2 regions of the Arthrobacter sp. BE255 genome follow, and region 2 is predicted to be linked to the other one. Evidence: riboswitches for the same ligand, from Rfam matches in the RefSeq annotation. Region 2 holds a riboswitch; the other holds the start of a gene.
The links. Region 2 has a riboswitch for S-adenosylmethionine ahead of J2X42_RS10570 (DUF1737 domain-containing protein). Riboswitches for the same ligand answer to the same signal wherever they lie in the genome.
Positions count from the first base shown of each region.

Region 1: linked by a shared signal. The riboswitch ahead of J2X42_RS15025 (bifunctional o-acetylhomoserine/o-acetylserine sulfhydrylase) and the one ahead of J2X42_RS10570 (DUF1737 domain-containing protein) in region 2 are both predicted to bind S-adenosylmethionine.

Region 1 covers NZ_JAVDWK010000008.1:170,606-178,980, forward strand. The annotation lists gene J2X42_RS15005 (SGNH/GDSL hydrolase family protein) at 1-775, shown strand, start outside; gene J2X42_RS15010 (winged helix DNA-binding domain-containing protein) at 820-1,983, shown strand; gene J2X42_RS15015 (hypothetical protein) at 1,997-2,494, shown strand; gene J2X42_RS15020 (homoserine O-acetyltransferase) at 2,525-3,640, opposite strand; SAM riboswitch class IV at 3,653-3,768, opposite strand; gene J2X42_RS15025 (bifunctional o-acetylhomoserine/o-acetylserine sulfhydrylase) at 3,859-5,178, opposite strand; SAM riboswitch class IV at 5,223-5,338, opposite strand; gene J2X42_RS15030 (VOC family protein) at 5,510-6,148, shown strand; gene J2X42_RS15035 (type II CAAX endopeptidase family protein) at 6,252-7,028, opposite strand; gene J2X42_RS15040 (histidine phosphatase family protein) at 7,113-7,793, shown strand; gene J2X42_RS15045 (DeoR/GlpR family DNA-binding transcription regulator) at 7,801-8,375, opposite strand, start outside.
Region 2 covers NZ_JAVDWK010000005.1:35,518-43,892, reverse strand. The annotation lists gene J2X42_RS10590 (flavin monoamine oxidase family protein) at 1-4, opposite strand, end outside; gene J2X42_RS10585 (acetyl-CoA C-acyltransferase) at 252-1,478, shown strand; gene opgC (OpgC domain-containing protein) at 1,519-3,984, opposite strand; gene J2X42_RS10575 (hypothetical protein) at 4,110-4,613, opposite strand; SAM riboswitch class IV at 4,721-4,836, shown strand; gene J2X42_RS10570 (DUF1737 domain-containing protein) at 4,850-5,107, shown strand; gene J2X42_RS10565 (rhodanese-like domain-containing protein) at 5,104-5,514, shown strand; gene J2X42_RS10560 (O-succinylhomoserine sulfhydrylase) at 5,515-6,723, shown strand; gene J2X42_RS23395 (methyltransferase family protein) at 6,811-7,332, shown strand; gene J2X42_RS10555 (DUF1905 domain-containing protein) at 7,244-7,585, opposite strand; gene J2X42_RS10550 (LysR family transcriptional regulator ArgP) at 7,667-8,375, opposite strand, start outside.

The sequences.
Region 1 (8,375 bases), on a different contig from region 2:
CATCGGCGACCCCGAACCGTCGAGGCCGGGCGGGTACCGGGGCTGGGCGGACAGGGTGGCGGAGGAACTGGGCCGCAGCCAGAGCGATTTCGCGTACGCCAACCTTGCCGTGCGCGGCAGGCTCCTCCAGCAGGTCGTGGACCAGCAGCTTGCCCCGTGCCTTGCCCTGAAGCCTGACCTGGTGACGCTCTCGGCGGGCGGCAATGACTTAATCCGGCCCGGCGGCGACCCCGACGTCCTCGCGGAGCGGCTCGATTCCGTGGTGCAGATCCTGGGCATGGGCGGCGCCACCGTGGTGCTTTTCAACGGTCCGGACACCGGGTCCTCGGTCCTGGGCCGGATCCGCAGCAAGGTGGCCATCTACAACGAGAACCTGCGGACGGTTGCGGCACGGCATGACGCCATCATCGCCGACATGTGGTCCCTTCGGCAGCTCAGCGACCCGCAGATGTGGGACGAGGACAGGCTGCACTTCTCGCCCCTGGGACACCACACCATCGCGGCCATGGTGCTGGACTCGCTCAACGTCAGCCACACGCTGGAGCCCCTGCAGCCCAAGCCGTTGCCGCCGCGCACCTGGCGCGAAGCCCGTTCCGGTGACCTTGTGTGGGCGCGTGAATACTTTGTGCCGTGGGTGGTGCGGCGGCTGCGCCACCGTTCCTCCGGGGACGGGATTACCGCAAAGCGTCCGACGCCGGGACCCGTGTTCGGCCCCGGCGTCCCGTTGGGGTCCGGCGAGGGTCCGCTCGGCTCCACTGACGCGGCCCGGCACTAGCGGCGGCCGGCCCGGGACCGCGAAGCGTGAGTCAGACGGCAGGTATGGAACCTGATGCGGTGGTGCGGCTTCGGCTTCAGTCCCAGATGCTCCGCGGTCCGGCAGCGCCATCCCCTGAGGCGGCCCTGCGGAACCTGCTGGCCGTGCAGGCGCAGGAATTTCCCTATGCCCGCTGGAGCCTCGCCCAGCGCACCGGGGTTAATGCCACGGCCGCGGACATTGAGGAGGCGGTGTCCGACGGCCGGATCCTGCGGACCCATATCCTGCGGCCCACATGGCATTTTGTCCACCGGGACGATCTCCGCTGGCTCCTTGCCCTGTCGGCGCCGCGGCTCCACCAGGGCAACGCGGGCATGTACCGCCGCACCGGGATCGACGCCGCCGCTGCCGTCCGGAGCCAGGAGGTCCTGGCCGGGGCCGTCGCCGGCGGCAACCATCTGACCCGGGAGCAGCTTGCGGCGAGGCTGCAGGATGCCGGCTTCGCGGGAAAAGGCCTGGAACTTGCCTACCTGATCATGCACGCCGAAATCAGCGGTGTCCTGGTCAGCGGGTGGCCGGTGCGCAGCAGCGGCGGCGCATTGAAGCAGACGTACGCCCTCTTTGACGAGCGGGTTCCCGCCGGACCGGGCGTGCCGCCGACCCGGCCGGAAGCACTGGCGGAACTTGCCCGGCGCTATTTCACGAGCCGCGGTCCCGCCACCGTCAAGGACTGTGCCGACTGGTCGGGGCTGACGATGGCGGACGTCCGGGAGGGTCTGCACGTGGCCATCGGGGAGCATCCGGAAGTCCTCGGCACGGCGGTGATTGACGGCGTCGTGTTCTATTACGGTGCCGTCCCTGACACCGGCGTCCCCGGCACCGGCGGCCCTGACAGCGGACCGCGGATCGACCTGATCCAGTGCTACGACGAATACGTGATGGGCTATTCCGCGTCCCGGCACTACCTGGGCGGCAGCGCTCCTGCCTTCCCGGTCGACGGCTCGCTGCTGCACGTGGTCCTGCTGGACGGGCGGATGGTTGGCTCCTGGCGGCACACGCTGCTCCCCGGCCGGTGCGAATTGGACATCCGCCTGTTCGATCCGGCCGGTCCGGTGCCCGGCTCCGCGCTGGCGCACGCCGTGGACGACGCCGTGGACAGATATGGGGCCTTCCTGGGAACCCCAGCCGTCCGTGTGCGCACCGGGGCTAAGCTGGAAGGACACACATGAGAGGCGCTACACCGTGAACAGCTTGTTCTTCTGGATCATCATTCTGTCGTTCCTGATTCCGATGGCGATGCGGATGTACCGGAAATCCGTCAACAAGAGGAACCAGGAACAGAGCTTCTCGGGACGCTACCCTGACCAGTTCCCCGGCGGCGGCCAGTTCCCCGGGCCGCAGAGCCGCCAGCCGCGTGACGGCTACACCCAGCAGGACTACATGAGCGGCGGCTTCCGCCAGCTCGACGGCCCGCAGCCCCTGCCGCCCAGCCAGCCCTTGCCGCCCATGATGCCCGTTCCGCCCGCGGACCAGCAGTTCCCGCCGTACGGCGGCCAGCCTGCGCCGGGCCGGGCAGCGGAGGCGCCGCAGCAGCCTGCTGCCCCCGCGACTCCCCCGCCGCCGTCGGCCCCGCAGGGCTTCCGTGCCCGCAAACTCGCTGAACTGGACCAGCAGTACAGCAACGGCGGGATGGCCGTGGACGAGTACATGAAGCGGCGCTCCGAAATCATGGACGGCTAGCCAGCCGGACAATCCGGCCGGGCGGCCAGGTCAGACCAGGAACGTCTTCCGGAGCTGGCTGCCCAACTGGCCGATCTCGGTCAGGAAACCGTCGTGGCCGATGGGTGCTTCAATGACGTGGACGTCCACGTCTCCGGGAAGGGCCTCGGCGAGCTCGCGGGACTGCGAGGGGAAGTAGAGCCGGTCCGAGTCCACCGCAGCGACGAAGAACCTGGCGGTTGCCCGGGCGAGGGTTTCGCCGAGGGAACCCCGCCCGCGGCAGACATCGTGGCTCATGAGCGCCTCGGTGATGGCGATGTAGCTGTTGGCATCGAAGCGGCTGACGAGCTTGCTGCCCTGGTGGTCCAGGTAGCTCTCCACCTGGTAGCGGCCCCGGTCCCCCAGCGCGGCTGCCTGCAGGGGGGTTTCGGGTGCCTGGGCCGACCGGCCGAACCGGCCGTCGAATTCCTGGGCTGACCGGTACGTGATGTGGGCGATCCGCCGCGCCAGGGCCAGCCCGTCCTCGGGGAAGGGTCCGCCGTAGTAGTCGCCGTCGTTGAAGTTGGCGTCCTGGCGGATGGCGAGGGTCTGGGCCTGGGCGAAGGCGATCTGCTCTGCGGTGCTGGCGGCGCCGACGGAGATCACGGCACAGCGTTCCACCCGGTCCGGGTAGGTCACGGCCCATTCGAGGGCGCGGGCGCCGCCCATGGATCCGCCCAGCACGGCGTACCAGCTGCCGATGCCAAGCTGGTCCGCCAGGCGGGCTTCGGCGGCGGTGCTGTCACGCAGGGTCACCAGCGGGAAGCGTGAGCCCCACGGCTGCCCGTCGGGGGCGGGCGACGACGGCCCGGTGGAGCCGTAACAGCCGCCCACAATGTTGATGGACACCACAAAGAACCTGTCCGTGTCCACCGGCGCGCCCGGGCCGGCCAGCTGCTCCCACCAGCCGGGCTCGTCGCTGTCGCCGCGTGTCACGTGCGTGCTGCCGGTCAGGGCGTGCTCAATGAGGATGGCGTTGGAGCCGTCCTCATTGAGCGTTCCCCACGTTTCATAGGCGAGCGTGACTTCGGGCAGGTATCCGCCCGCTTCGAGTTCAAGTCCGCCAATGCCGGCGTAACGGACCACGCCGTTTTCGGGTACTGCTGTACGGGAGACGGTAATCGTCATGTGGAGACCTTTTCTACGCGCTTGCCTGCCGTCAAGTGACCGGCAGGCCAGGTCTTCACCCGGGGCACCCCACCGCGGAAGGAGGGTTGCCGGCCAGCAAGCCGGGGCTGTCGCTGGCACTCATGACCTCCTCCGAGTGTACGAAACCGCCCCCGTGTATGGCTAAGAGTGTGACTGGTTTGTGACTCCCCGAGGCTTGGCGGGTCCGGACCGGCGTCCTACTGCGCCGCCTTGGCTGCCCGGAATCCGGCTTCCAGGTCGGCCAGGATGTCATCAATGTGCTCGATCCCCACGGACAGGCGCACCAGTCCCGGCGTCACGCCCGCAACCGCCTGCTGCTCCGCTGAGAGCTGGCTGTGCGTGGTCGACGCCGGGTGGATGACCAGGGAGCGCACGTCACCGATGTTCGCCACGTGGCTGTGCAGCTCCAGGGCATCCACGAAGCGCTTCCCCGCTTCGGCCCCGCCGGCCAGGTTGAAGGCCACCACCGCGCCCGTACCCAAGGGCCCGTACTTGCGTCCGCGCTCGTACCAGGGGCTGGACGGGAGCCCGGCATAGGCGACCGATTCGACGTCGTCACGGGCCTCCAGCCACTGCGCCACGGCGACGGCGTTGGCAACGTGCCGCTCAACGCGCAGGCTGAGTGTCTCCAGGCCCTGCGCGATCAGGAAGGCGTTGAAGGGCGAGACTGCGGAGCCAAGGTCGCGGAGCAACTGGACCCGGGCCTTGAGGATGTACGAGAGGTTGGCGCCGAGGGCCCCGCCGGCGCCAAGGTCGCGGGCGTAGACCAGCCCGTTGTACGTGGGGTCCGGGGTGTTGAAGCCGGGGAACCGTTCCGGGTCCTTGCCGAAGTCGAAGTTGCCCGAGTCCACGATCACCCCGGCGATGGCCGAGCCGTGCCCGCCAAGGTATTTGGTGGCGGAGTGGACCACGATGTCGGCGCCCCACTCCAGCGGGCGGATCAGGTAGGGGGTGGAGAGCGTGTTGTCGACCACCAGGGGGACGCCGGCTTCGTGGGCAGTCCGGGACACTCCTTCAATATCGAGCACGTCCTGGCGCGGGTTGGATACCACCTCGGCGAAGAACAGCTTGGTGTTCGGCCGGACGGCGTCCCGCCAGTGTTCCAGGTTGTCCGGGTCCTCGACGAAGGTCACGGCGATGCCGAACTTTTTCAGCGTGTGTGCCAGCAGGTTGTACGTGCCGCCGTAGAGGCTGGGGCTGGCCACCACATGGTCCCCCGCCTCCGCGATGTTGAGGATGGCGAAGGTTTCGGCTGCCTGTCCCGAACTCAGGAGCAGTGCCGCGAGCCCGCCCTCGAGGCTGGCGATCCGCTGTTCAACGGCGTCCTGGGTGGGGTTTCCGATGCGGGTGTAGATCGGGGCCAGCTCTGCGAGCGCGAAGCGGTTGGCGGCGCTTTCGGCACTGGGGAAGACGAACGACGTCGTCTGGTAGATCGGGAGCGCACGCGCCCCTGTGGCGCTGTCCGGCTCCTGGCCGGCGTGGATCTGGCGGGTTTCAAAAGACCATCCGTTGGACATTCAAGGCTCCTTTGACGTGGGCCCGGGCATGCTGGGAGCACCACGGGCCGCGCTTGCCGTCCGGCCGTTGCCGGACAGCCAGGTCCTCACCCGGGGCACCCCACCGCGGAAGGAGGGTTGCCGGCCAGCGAGCCGGGGCTTGGCGCTGGCGCTCATGACCTGCGTTCAGTGTAGGAACCTGTCATCGGCGTGCAACAGCATTGTGACGAACATGGTCAGCGGCCGGCTTCAGGGGGCCGCGGAAAGGACGATGTCCACTCGTGACGCACCCCCAAAGTAGGTAAGGATACCCTTAGCTGAGAGGCGGATCACAAAGTGCCAAGATGAGGGCATGCGCATGGATCACGTCTCTTACGCCTGTGAACACGATGGCCTGGCTGCCACCACCGAACGTATTTCGTCCGCCCTCGGCGTCGAAGCCGTAAAGGGTGGAGTGCATCCCCGTTTCGGAACCCGGAACATGATCATCCCGCTCGCCGGGCACAAATATCTGGAAGTAGTCGAGGTGCTTGACCACCCGGCATCGGACAAGGCGCCGTTCGGACAGGCAGTCCGTGCCCGGTCCGCGGCCGGCGGCGGCTGGATGGGCTGGTGCGTCGAAGTGGACGACCTCGCCCCGTTCGAAGAACGCCTGGGCCGGTCCGCCGTCAACGGCAACCGCAAGTTCCCGGACGGCCGCGAACTGGTCTGGAAGCAGATCGGTATCCTGGGCCTGATCGCGGACCCGCAGGTGCCGTACATGCTCAAGTGGGAAGGCGATCCCGCCCTCCACCCGTCCAATGCCTACGAAAGCAACGTCAAGATGTCCTGCCTGACCATCGCCGGTTCGGCAGCACGGGTGACCGAGTGGCTGGGCGAACCGGTGGAGAAGCCGCTTGAGGACGTCGCCGTTGACTGGGTGGCTCCGCACGGAACCCCCGGCATCCTGTCCGTCACGTTCGAAACCGCTTCCGGAGCAGTCACCATCTGACCGCTTCGTCAATACTTCGGCCGCCATCAGCGGGTGCCAATGATGCCACCCACCGATGGCGGCCGAATCCCTTTAACCCGGGCCTGGCCTGCGTAACCCAGCCCTACCCCAGGCCGACTGCCTTGCCGAACAGGCTGAAGCCAACGAATGCCACGATGTCCAGCAGGGCGTGTGCAACCACCAGCGGCATCACGCGGCGCGTTTTTGTATACAGCCAGGCGAAGACCACCCCCATGATGGCATTGCCTATAAACGGGCCGAAGCCCTGGTAGAGGTGGTAGCTGCCGCGCAGCATGGAGCTGGCGAAGATCGCCAGCGGCATGCTCCAGCCGAACTTGCCGAAGCGGTCCAGGAGATACCCCACCACGATCACCTCCTCCACCACGGCGTGCCGCACGGCGGACAGGATGAGGACGGGGACGGTCCACCAGTACGAATCGAGTGCGCTGGGGATGATGGCGGTGGTGATTCCCAGCGCCCTGCCCGCAGCGTAGAGGCCCAGCGACGGAATGCCGATGAGCGCGGCGAGCCCCAGCCCCTGGAGCAGGTCGCGGCCCGGCCTGGCGAAGTCGAAGCCGAGCTTCCGGAACGCGGAGCTGCCCTGCGGCGCCCCTGGCGTGGACTGCCGGTGGTCGGTGAGGAAGTAGATGACCAGCAGAACCGGAACCAGCGCAAAGATGATGTCCAGCAACTGGTAGGTCAGGTCAAAGTATTCCCGGCTGCTCTGCGACCGGTTCAGCGTGGACGTGCCTTCGGCCAGCGGTGCACGGGTCATCTTGTCCAGCAGCTGCACCACTGAATAGACGGCGGACTGCCCCAGGGACAGGCCCAGGACAATCCATACTTCGAGCCGCAGCCGACGGCGGGAGGGAACCAGCATGTTCCCATCTTGCCTGCAGTTTCTGGTTCTTTCCTGATTTGGGCCGCCGGGCAGTGCATGGCCCAGGACTTATGCTTGGGCTTTATGAGCGCGCCAGGGAAAATCATCATGATCCGGCATGGCCAGTCCATGGCCAACGCGGACACGTCCATCTACAACCGCGTGCCCGACTACCGCATCCCGCTGACTCCGCTGGGCCTGGAGCAGGCCGCGGCGGCCGGCGAAAGGATCCGCCGGGAGCTGGACGGCCGCCAGGTCTGCGTCTACGTGTCGCCGTACCTGCGGGCGTACCAGACGCTGGAGGCGCTCAACCTTGGCAGCCTCACGGAACGGGTGATCGAGGAGCCCCGGCTCCGCGAACAGGACTGGGCGAACTTCCAGATCAGCGGGGAGATCGAGGACCAGAAGGAACTCCGTAACGCCTACGGCCACTTCTTCTACCGCTTCCGTGAGGGCGAGTCCGGCTCCGACGTCTACGACCGGATCTCCTCGTTTATGGAAACCCTCTACCGGCACTGGTCCAAGCCGGACTACGCGCCCAACACCCTGCTGGTGACCCACGGGCTGACGATGCGGCTGTTCTGCATGCGCTGGTTCCACTGGTCCGTGGAGTACTTCGAGTCCCTTAACAACCCGGACAACGCCGCCGTGCGGACCCTGGTACGAACCGACGCGGAAAAGTATGAGCTGGACATCCCGTTCAGCCAGTGGGTGGACCGCCGCGTGGACGAGACCGTCCTGGACGCCCCTCCCATGGTGTTCTAGCGATGCCTTAGTGCGGCGCCACAATCACTTCGGTGCCGTTGGCCTCGAACGCGGCCTTGTCCTCGGCTGAAATCCCGGCGTCCGTGATGAGGCGGGTGAAGTCGTACCCGTCCATGGTGGCGAAGGCCCGGATACCCACCTTGGACGAATCTGCCAGCACATAGGAGACGCGCGCCCGGCTGGCCAGCAGCGCGTTCACGGAAGCCTCGCCTTCCCCGGTATTGGTGGGACCAACCTCGGGGTCGATGCCGTTCACGCCGATGAACGCGATATCCAGGACCACCTTCTGCATGATGATGTCCGTGTACGGGCCGACGAGCTCGTAGGACCGGGGATTCAGGATGCCCCCGGTCACCATCACCTTGATGTTGGGCCGCACGGCCAGCTGCGAGGCGATGTTGATGGCGTTGGTGACCACTGTCAGGGTGGGCTGGTTCGCGGGGGCGTTGAGGTCTTCGCGGGTTGCCAGGATCTGGGCGAGGGCGGTGCTGGTGGTGCCGCCGCAGAGTCCGATCACGGCCCCGGGCCAGATCAGGGCCGAAGCTGCCTGGGCGATCTCTTCCTTGGCCTCGGCGTGGTCGT
Region 2 (8,375 bases):
CCATATTGTTTTCCCTTTTCTGTCGGACGTTACGAAAGGGAGCGTATTGATTGAATGTTTCGTCAAATGGCGTGACAATTTCGTGGCTGTAGCGTTCACATTTCGGTAAAGTAAACGATCTTTACTCAGGGTAAACGCGACGCGGGCATCCCGTTCCCTGCCGCCGGCGCCCGTGACATGCTGGAGGAAACGGCAACCGGACGTGCCATCACGGGGTTCGGACGCAACCGCCACCACCGAAAGGCAGCATCATGGGCAACGACGCCACGGCAGACACTTCCCCGGCCGGCGGGGACCGCACCGCCGTCATCCTCGGCGGAGCCCGCACGCCGTTCGGCCGGTTCCGCGGCAGCCTGGCTTCCCTGACCAGCAGTGAACTGGGCGCCCACGCCATCCGCCATGCGCTGGAGCGCAGCGGTGTGGCGCCGGACCAGGTGCAGGCCGTGATCGTGGGGCAGGTCATCCAGGCAGGAGCCGGCCAGGGACCGGCACGGCAAGCCAGCCTCGCTGCCGGCATCGGCTGGGATGTCCCCACCGTCACCATCAACAAGCTCTGCCTCTCCGGGCTGACCGCCGTGATTGACGCGGCCCGGATGATCCGCGCCGGCGAAGCGGACTTCATCGTGGCCGCCGGCCAGGAATCCATGACCAACGCCCCGCACCTGCTGCCGCGGCTGCGTTCCGGCGTGGCCATCGGCGATGCACCCCTGCTGGATTCGCTGAACCATGACGGGCTGCAGGATCCCGTGTCCGGTGTCCTGATGGGCGCCGCCACGGATGCGGGCAACGCGGAGCGGGGCATCAGCCGGGCGGAACAGGACCAGGTTGCCGCCCGGTCACACCAGCGGGCCGAGGCGGCGCGCGACGCCGGGCTGCTGGCTGAGGAGATCGCTCCCCTTGAGATTCCCCAGCGCCGCGGCCCGGCACTCACTGTCGATTCAGATCAGGGGATCCGGCCGGGGACGACGCCGGAGGCCCTGGCGGCGCTCAAGCCCGCCTTCTCAACCGCGGACTCAGCCACCATCACCGCAGGTTCCGCATCTCCCCTCTCCGACGGTGCTGCCGCCGTCGTGGTGGCCAGCAAGGCAGCCGCCCAACGGGCAGGGCTCAGCTGGATTGCCGAGATCTGCAGCCACGGCCAGACGGCCGGGCCGGACGGCTCGCTGCACTCCCAGCCGTCCCGCGCCATCGAAAAAGCCCTCGGTGCGGAAGGGATCTCCGTCGAGGATCTGGACCTCGTGGAAATCAATGAGGCGTTCGCCTCGGTGATTATCCAGTCCGCCCAGGACCTCGGCATTTCGGCCGAGAAGATCAATGCCGAGGGCGGGGCCATCGCACTGGGCCACCCGGTGGGGGCCTCCGGCGCGCGGCTGGTGCTGCACCAGGCCCTGGCGCTTCAACGGCGCGGCGGAGGCACCGGCGTCGTCGCGCTGTGCGGAGGCGGTGGCCAGGGCGAAGCCCTGATCCTCAGGGCCTGACGGCTGCCCTTGGTGGCATGCCGGGCTGAAATCGCGCGGCTCAGGTGGGGATGATCCCGAACAGGACCCGTTTTTTCACCATCAGCCACAGGAGCCCCAGGACCACGGCATAAGCTGCGGTGTTGATGAGGATGTCTCCCTGCCGGAGCAGCGGAATGTTGGCGATGACGGCGATCAGCACCACATGCAGGATAAAGACGTACAGGGTGGCCTGCCCCAGGGGGATGAGGAACCAGCCCAGGGCCCGCTCCACCGGTTTCCAGTAAGCGGTGAGGAAGGCGTAGGCGGCCACGACCAGCACCAGGACATTGAGCAGGCGCCCCGGGTCGAGGTACGTGCGTCCGAAGAAGGCGTCGTACATGGTCCGGTAGACGGTGTCCGGGATGACGGCCAGGCGCAGGTCAAAGCTATTCGCAAGGTAAGGGTTGCACCAGGACAGGAAGGTAAACGCCACGGCCAGCACCGTGCAGGCTGCCACCACCCAGGCGTGCGCAGACAGCCACGCGGTGATCCGGTGGCGGTGGAAGCCTGCCACCAGGCCGATGACAAAAAGCACCTGCCACACCAGCAGCGGGAACGAGTCCTCGAATTGGGAGGGCAGCAGCCGGAAACGGGTGGCCGCACCCACGGCGTAGAGGCCGAGTGTGGCCGCCAGCACCCACACGGCCTTGCCCCGGTTGAGCGCTGCGAGGATCAGCGGGCTGGCCAGCAGCAGGACGACGTAGAGGCCCATAACGTTGAACTGCCACGGACCGAACTGCAGCAGCACGATGGCCGGAAGGAGCTGGGCCGGCACCGGAAATTGAAGAAGCGTTTCCATCCCGGCATACAGGTCATAGGTCCTGCCTACCGCGTTGTGCCCTGCGCCTCCGGTCCCCTGGTCCACATATGTAGTCAGGGCATCAGTCTGGAAAAACGGCAGCAGCGACATCACGAAGACGCCTACCAGCACTGCCAGGGCAGTCAGATAGAGCTTGCCCGCCCGCCGGGACGTCAGGTCCACGACTTTGCCGAAATCATCCTTGACCCGGGGGCCGTAGACCATGCCCACCACCAGGCCGGAGAACAGGACAAACAGCTCCGCCCCGGAGACAAAACCCACGGCTTCCTGGGTGAGCAGCTGGAACAGGGAGGTCATGCCGAGATGGTTGACCACCACAAACACGATGGCGAGCCCCCGAAGGAAGTCAATGCGGGAGTCGCGTTTGGTCGGTACGCCGTATCCCCAGGAGGCCACCGCGCCCACCCGCCGCGGGAGTTGCCACAGTACCGCCAGGAGGATGGCCATCGCGGCGGCCACAGTCCACGCAGCGGCTCCGGTCAGGGAGTTGGCCCTGGTGGCCTGCTGGCCCCCGCTGGTGGCCGTCACCGGCCCGGTGGTCAGCCCGGACTGCGCCAGTGCCGCGCTGGCGGCCTCAGCTGTCCCGGCGTCGCCGGTCAGTCGCCAGTCGATGCTGGCCACACCTGTGTCGCGGGTGCTGGTCCGTTCGTCCCAGACGACGGCGGCGATCCGGTCAAACCGTGCGGACGTGCCTGTTTCGAGGACCTGGTCCCACCAGGCCGTCTTGATGGCCCGGTTCGCGGCGCCACCAGCGGCCGGGCTGTAGAAGGCCGAGGTCTGCAGGACCATGGGCTTGTTCCGGCCAGCGACATAGGAGGCGTAGAAATCCTCGCTGCCGGACTGCGTGAGCATCGTGGCCAGCTCACCGGCCACGGGAAGCGTATTGACCGCCGATTTGCCGCCCGTGTCATCGTGATAGGCGGTCAGCCCCACCCATTCCACGGCGTCGTCGCCGGGGTAGTAGGGCGCATAGGCGGCATCTGAGCCGTTCCAGGTCCCGTCACCGTTCGTGTCCAGGGCTGCGAAGCCCTCGGATCCCGGAGCCGGCGCATTCCGGTGGCGTTCGAACGGATAGTCCCGCCCGAGGTACGGCTGCCACACCATGACCGTGCCGGCGTCGTCAGCGGCTTTGAACCCAGCGGCGACGTTCCGGAACGCCGCCTTGTAGGCGGGCGGCTGCTGCCCCCATTCCACCCAGCTTGAGTTCATGTCCGGCGCGAACCGGATCAGGAGCTGGCCCTGGAAGCCGGCGGCCAGAGCCTTGACCTTGTTGGCGAACGCCGCGGCGGCCGCGGCGTCCACCTGTTCCAGCGGCACAGTGGGGCGCACTGTGAGCATGGCGTGTGAGCCCAGCCCTGATGCCTGCCCCAGGAATTCCCTGATGTCCTGTTCCTCGCCGGACCTGCTGGGGAGCGAAATGTCGTGTCCCAGCAGCGCAGGTGAGGCGCCCAGCCGTTCAGCGAAGCCCTGCCCGGAGTCCTCGCCCCATTCCAGGACGGCACCCAGCAAGGGCTTGCCCTTGTCGGGAACAGGTTCGGCGGCAACGGCGGAGCCTGCCGGGATCACGGTGGACAGCAGGAGCAGGGCAGTCAGGAGCGCTGCCGGCAGAAGGCGCGCTGCAGCCGCGCGTTTCGTCAAAGGCTGGGATGCATTGGCTAGTGGCATGCTGGTGTTGACCCCCAAGGACGGCTGCGCTTTAGTGATGGTGCCCTGCACCCGTGCCAAACTCTATCGGTCTCCGCGTTCCGTCCGGGATACCCGTCATGACATTCGCGCTGGTCAGCCTGGCTTTAGGGCGCCGCACCATCCAGGACCACCAGCGGCACCGATCGCTCGGCACACGAGACCAGCACAAGGGTCCGGTCCCCGGCCCCTGCCCGGTTGTTGACGCCGGTGTCGTCACACCAGTCCAGGTTGTACGGATACGCCATCACGGCGGCCTCTCCGGGAGCCGTCGCAGGCGGGACGGTGAACACAAAGGTGAAGCCGCCGTCGTCGGTCATCGGAGCGAGCGCCTCCAGCACCACCGCCCGTGCCGCATCCCGGACCGTCACCTGGACTTGCGCGTCCCGGCCGTAACGGGCACCGCAGGTGGTGTCCGGCGCGCGGACCGTGACCTCGGCACCAGGCCTAACCTCCGACGGCGTCACGGTGTACGCGGGCGGCATGCACGGCGGCGGCGCGAAGACGTCCCGGCAGCCGCCCAGGCCCAGGGCCACGGCGGCCCCAGCGAGGATCGCCGCTGCCGTCCGCAGACCCGCGAATGCGGCCGGTTCCCGCCGTGATTTCCCCATGGATTGATTGTCCCGTCCGGTTGCCGGCGGTGGGAAGCACGTGTTGGTTACGGAACATGACGACGGCGGCGGTGCGGCCGGACGGCCCAAGTGTTACGTTTTTGGGGAGTAATGAGAACCGGCGCCAAGCCCTGACTGGCCGGTCGGCAACCCTCCCTTTCGCGGCGGGGTGCCTCAGGTGAATACTCGGCATATCGACCGATTCGAGCTGCAAGCGTGAGAGAAGGAGATCCGTCGTGTCTGACGCACCTGCCCCTGAAGAAAAACTGTCGTACCGGCTCATTACAGGGCCGGACGACCGTAATTTCTGCGAGCGGATTTCCACCGCTCTTGCCGAGGGCTACGTGCTGCATGGCAGCCCCGCCGCCACCTCCAACGGCGGCCAGGTGATTGTCGCCCAGGCACTCATCCTCCCCGCCGCCATCGCGAGTGCGGACGCCGCCGTCGCCACGGCAGTGGAAGACCTCGAGTTCGACGGCGAGGGCCACGCGTGAGCTACGCCGGAGACCTGACCCCGCAGGAAGCCTGGGCCAAGCTGGAGCAGGGCGCCATCCTGGTGGATGTCCGCACCGAGGGTGAGTGGGCGCACATCGGCATCCCGGACACCAAGGCCACCGAAAACGATCCCCTGTTCATCCAGTGGACGTTCCCCGGCGGCATTCCCAACCCGGATTTCATCACGGACCTCACGCAGCAGGCGCCGGAGGACAACGGCACCGAACTGCTGTTCATCTGCCGCTCCGGCCAGCGTTCCATCGCGGCCGCCAATGCTGCGACACAGGCCGGCTTCACCTCCTACAACGTCCTGGAGGGCTTCGAAGGCGAGCCGGACCGCTACGGCGAGCGCACCGTCAACGGCTGGAAGAACCGCGGCCTGCCAACCAACCTGGGAAAGAACTAAGTGACTTTTAACGAAGATGCCGCCGGCTGGAGCCCTGACACCCAGGCAGTCCGCGGCGGGCTGGACCGCACCAACTTCCAGGAGACCACCGAGCCGGTGTTCCTGAACTCCGGATTCGTCTACGAATCCGCTGCCGCCGCCGAGCGCGCCTTCACCGGCGAGGACGAACGCTTCGTCTACTCCCGGTACGGCAACCCCTCAGTCGCCACGTTCCAGGAACGCCTCCGCCTGCTTGAGGGAACCGAGGCGTGCTTCGCCACGGCGTCCGGCATGTCCGCCGTGTTCACCGCACTCGGCGCCCTGCTCGCCGCCGGCGACCGCGTGGTTGCCGCCCGTTCGCTGTTCGGCTCCTGCTTTGTGATCCTCAACGAAATCCTGCCGCGCTGGGGCGTGGAGACGGTGTTCGTCGACGGGACCGACCTGGAGCAGTGGCGCGCCGCCCTGTCAGAGCCCACCACCGCGGTGTTCTTCGAGTCGCCGTCCAACCCGATGCAGGAAATCGTGGACATCGCCGCTGTCAGCGAACTCGCGCACGCCGCCGGCGCCACCGTCGTCGTCGACAATGTCTTTGCCACCCCCCTGCTGCAGCGCTGCGGCCAGCTCGGCGCGGACGTGATTGTCTACTCCGGCACCAAGCACATCGACGGCCAGGGCCGGGTCATGGGCGGGGCCATCCTGGGGACCAAGGAATTCATCGACGGCCCGGTCAAGCAGCTGATGCGCCACACCGGCCCTTCGCTGTCCGCCTTCAACGCCTGGGTCCTCACCAAGGGCCTGGAAACCATGGCGCTGCGCGTCAACCACTCCTCCGCCACCGCACTGCGGCTGGCCGAATGGCTCGAACAGCAGCCGGCCGTCAGCTGGGTCAAGTACCCGCTGCTGAAATCCCACCCGCAGTACGAGCTCGCCGCCAAACAGATGAAGGCCGGCGGCACCGTCCTCACGCTGGAGCTTGCGACGACGCCCGGGCGCTCCGGCAAGGACGCCGCCTTTGCGCTGCTGGATGCGCTGCGCATCATCGACATCTCCAACAACCTGGGCGACGCCAAGTCCCTCATCACCCACCCGGCCACCACCACGCACCGCGCCATGGGTCCCGAAGGCCGCGCCGCCATCGGGCTCAGCGACGGCGTGGTGCGGCTGTCCGTGGGCCTGGAGGACGCGGACGACCTCATCGGTGACCTGGAACAGGCGCTCAAGCAGATCTGATTTGGCGCGAACGTACAGTTGAGGCCCCGTTTCCAGCGCTTTTGGGGCCTTAACTGCACGTTCGCGCCGGAGTTAGGCGGTGACCGGATGACTGCACGCCTGGACTTGGTCCGGCTGCTCTCCAACATCCCGCTGCCTGAACAGAACCTCGCGGGAATCGCCGCCGGAGTGATTCTGCAGCGGATTGCACCGCGCCCCCTCGTGCCGGCCTCCGGCCCGCCGTCGATTCTTCTGCGCCTGGCCGGAGGGGCATCCCTGGCCAGCGGAGTGGCGCTCATCCTGTGGGCCTGGCACGCCGCCCGAAGCACCCGCCTGGCCACTCCCGATGGCCTAGTGACTTCGGGCCCCTATGGCCTCTCCCGGAACCCCATGTACATGCGTTGGGCCTTGGTTCACCTGGGCGTGGGGCTGCTGCGGAATGACGCCTGGACGACGGCTGCCCTTCCGGTCGCGTCCGCCGCGGTGCACCGTGAAGTACTCCGGGAGGAGGCTCTGCTGGAGGCAACCTTCCCGGCGGAGTTCAGCCGGTACCGTCAGTCGGTGCACCGGTATGGGCCGCACCTTCGTGCTCGATTTCCAGCCGCACTGCCACTTCGTCCCCGGCGCTGATGCGGGCCGCGGTCCTGACGGCCTTCTTGACGGGCAGCAGGTAGGAGCCGCTCTTGCTGTCCGGGAAGACCGACGTCTGCCATGTGTGGCCGGAGATTTCGGCTGTGACTTTGATCGAGCCGAAGCCCTTCCGGAACACTGCCGCTTCCTCGCGGAGATCGTCGGCCACGTCCGCCGGAAGGGTCAGGAAGTGCCAGCCCGCTTCTTCGGGGTAGAGCCACAATTCGGCACGGAACGAGTACGACGACGTCACGGCCTGAGTATGGCATGGCGCCTTTCCCGACGCATCCTTCGACCGTGGCCCGGTCAGGCACGGCAGGTCAGGCGCGGCATGTCAGGCTCCAGGCTGGCGGAGCTGACGGGACGCCGTCTGCCGGACTGCGGCGGTGAGTTCGTTGAGCGCCGGGGAGTCGATCTTCCACCGTTGCCAGAACAGCGAGACATCCACAGGATCGGACGGTGCCAGTCCCACCAGCGCCCCGGTCCGGATGTCGGGCAGGCACTGCTGCTCCGGCAACAGTCCCCACCCCAGTCCCAGGCGGATGGCCTGGGCGAACTCGGCCGACGACGGGACGTAGTGCCGCGGTGCGGTCAGCTCCGCCCCGGTCAGCTGGCGGAAGAATCCGCCCTGCAGGTCATCCTTGCGGTCAAAATTCATGACGGGGGCAAGGCTTCCGGCCGTGAGGTCCGGCCCGTCCGGCCACCAGCGGCGGACGTAGCCGGGGCTGGCCACGGCGTAGTACCTCAGGGCACCCAGCGGTTCCACGCTGCAGCCCTGGACAGGCTCAGGGGTTGCGGTCACGGCGGCCATCACCGTTCCGGTACGCAGGAGCTGCGTGGAATGCTGTTCATCCTCCATTCGAAGATCAAAGTACGCGCCGGCGTCCGGGGGAAGGCTTGCCAGCGCCGGCAGGAACCACGTGGACAGCGAGTCGGCGTTCACCACCAGGGGAATGGGAGCAGTTGGCCCGTCCCCGCCGTCGCCGAGCTCGCGCAGGGCATCCCACTCCAGCTGCCGGACCTGCCGCGCGAACCGCAGGACC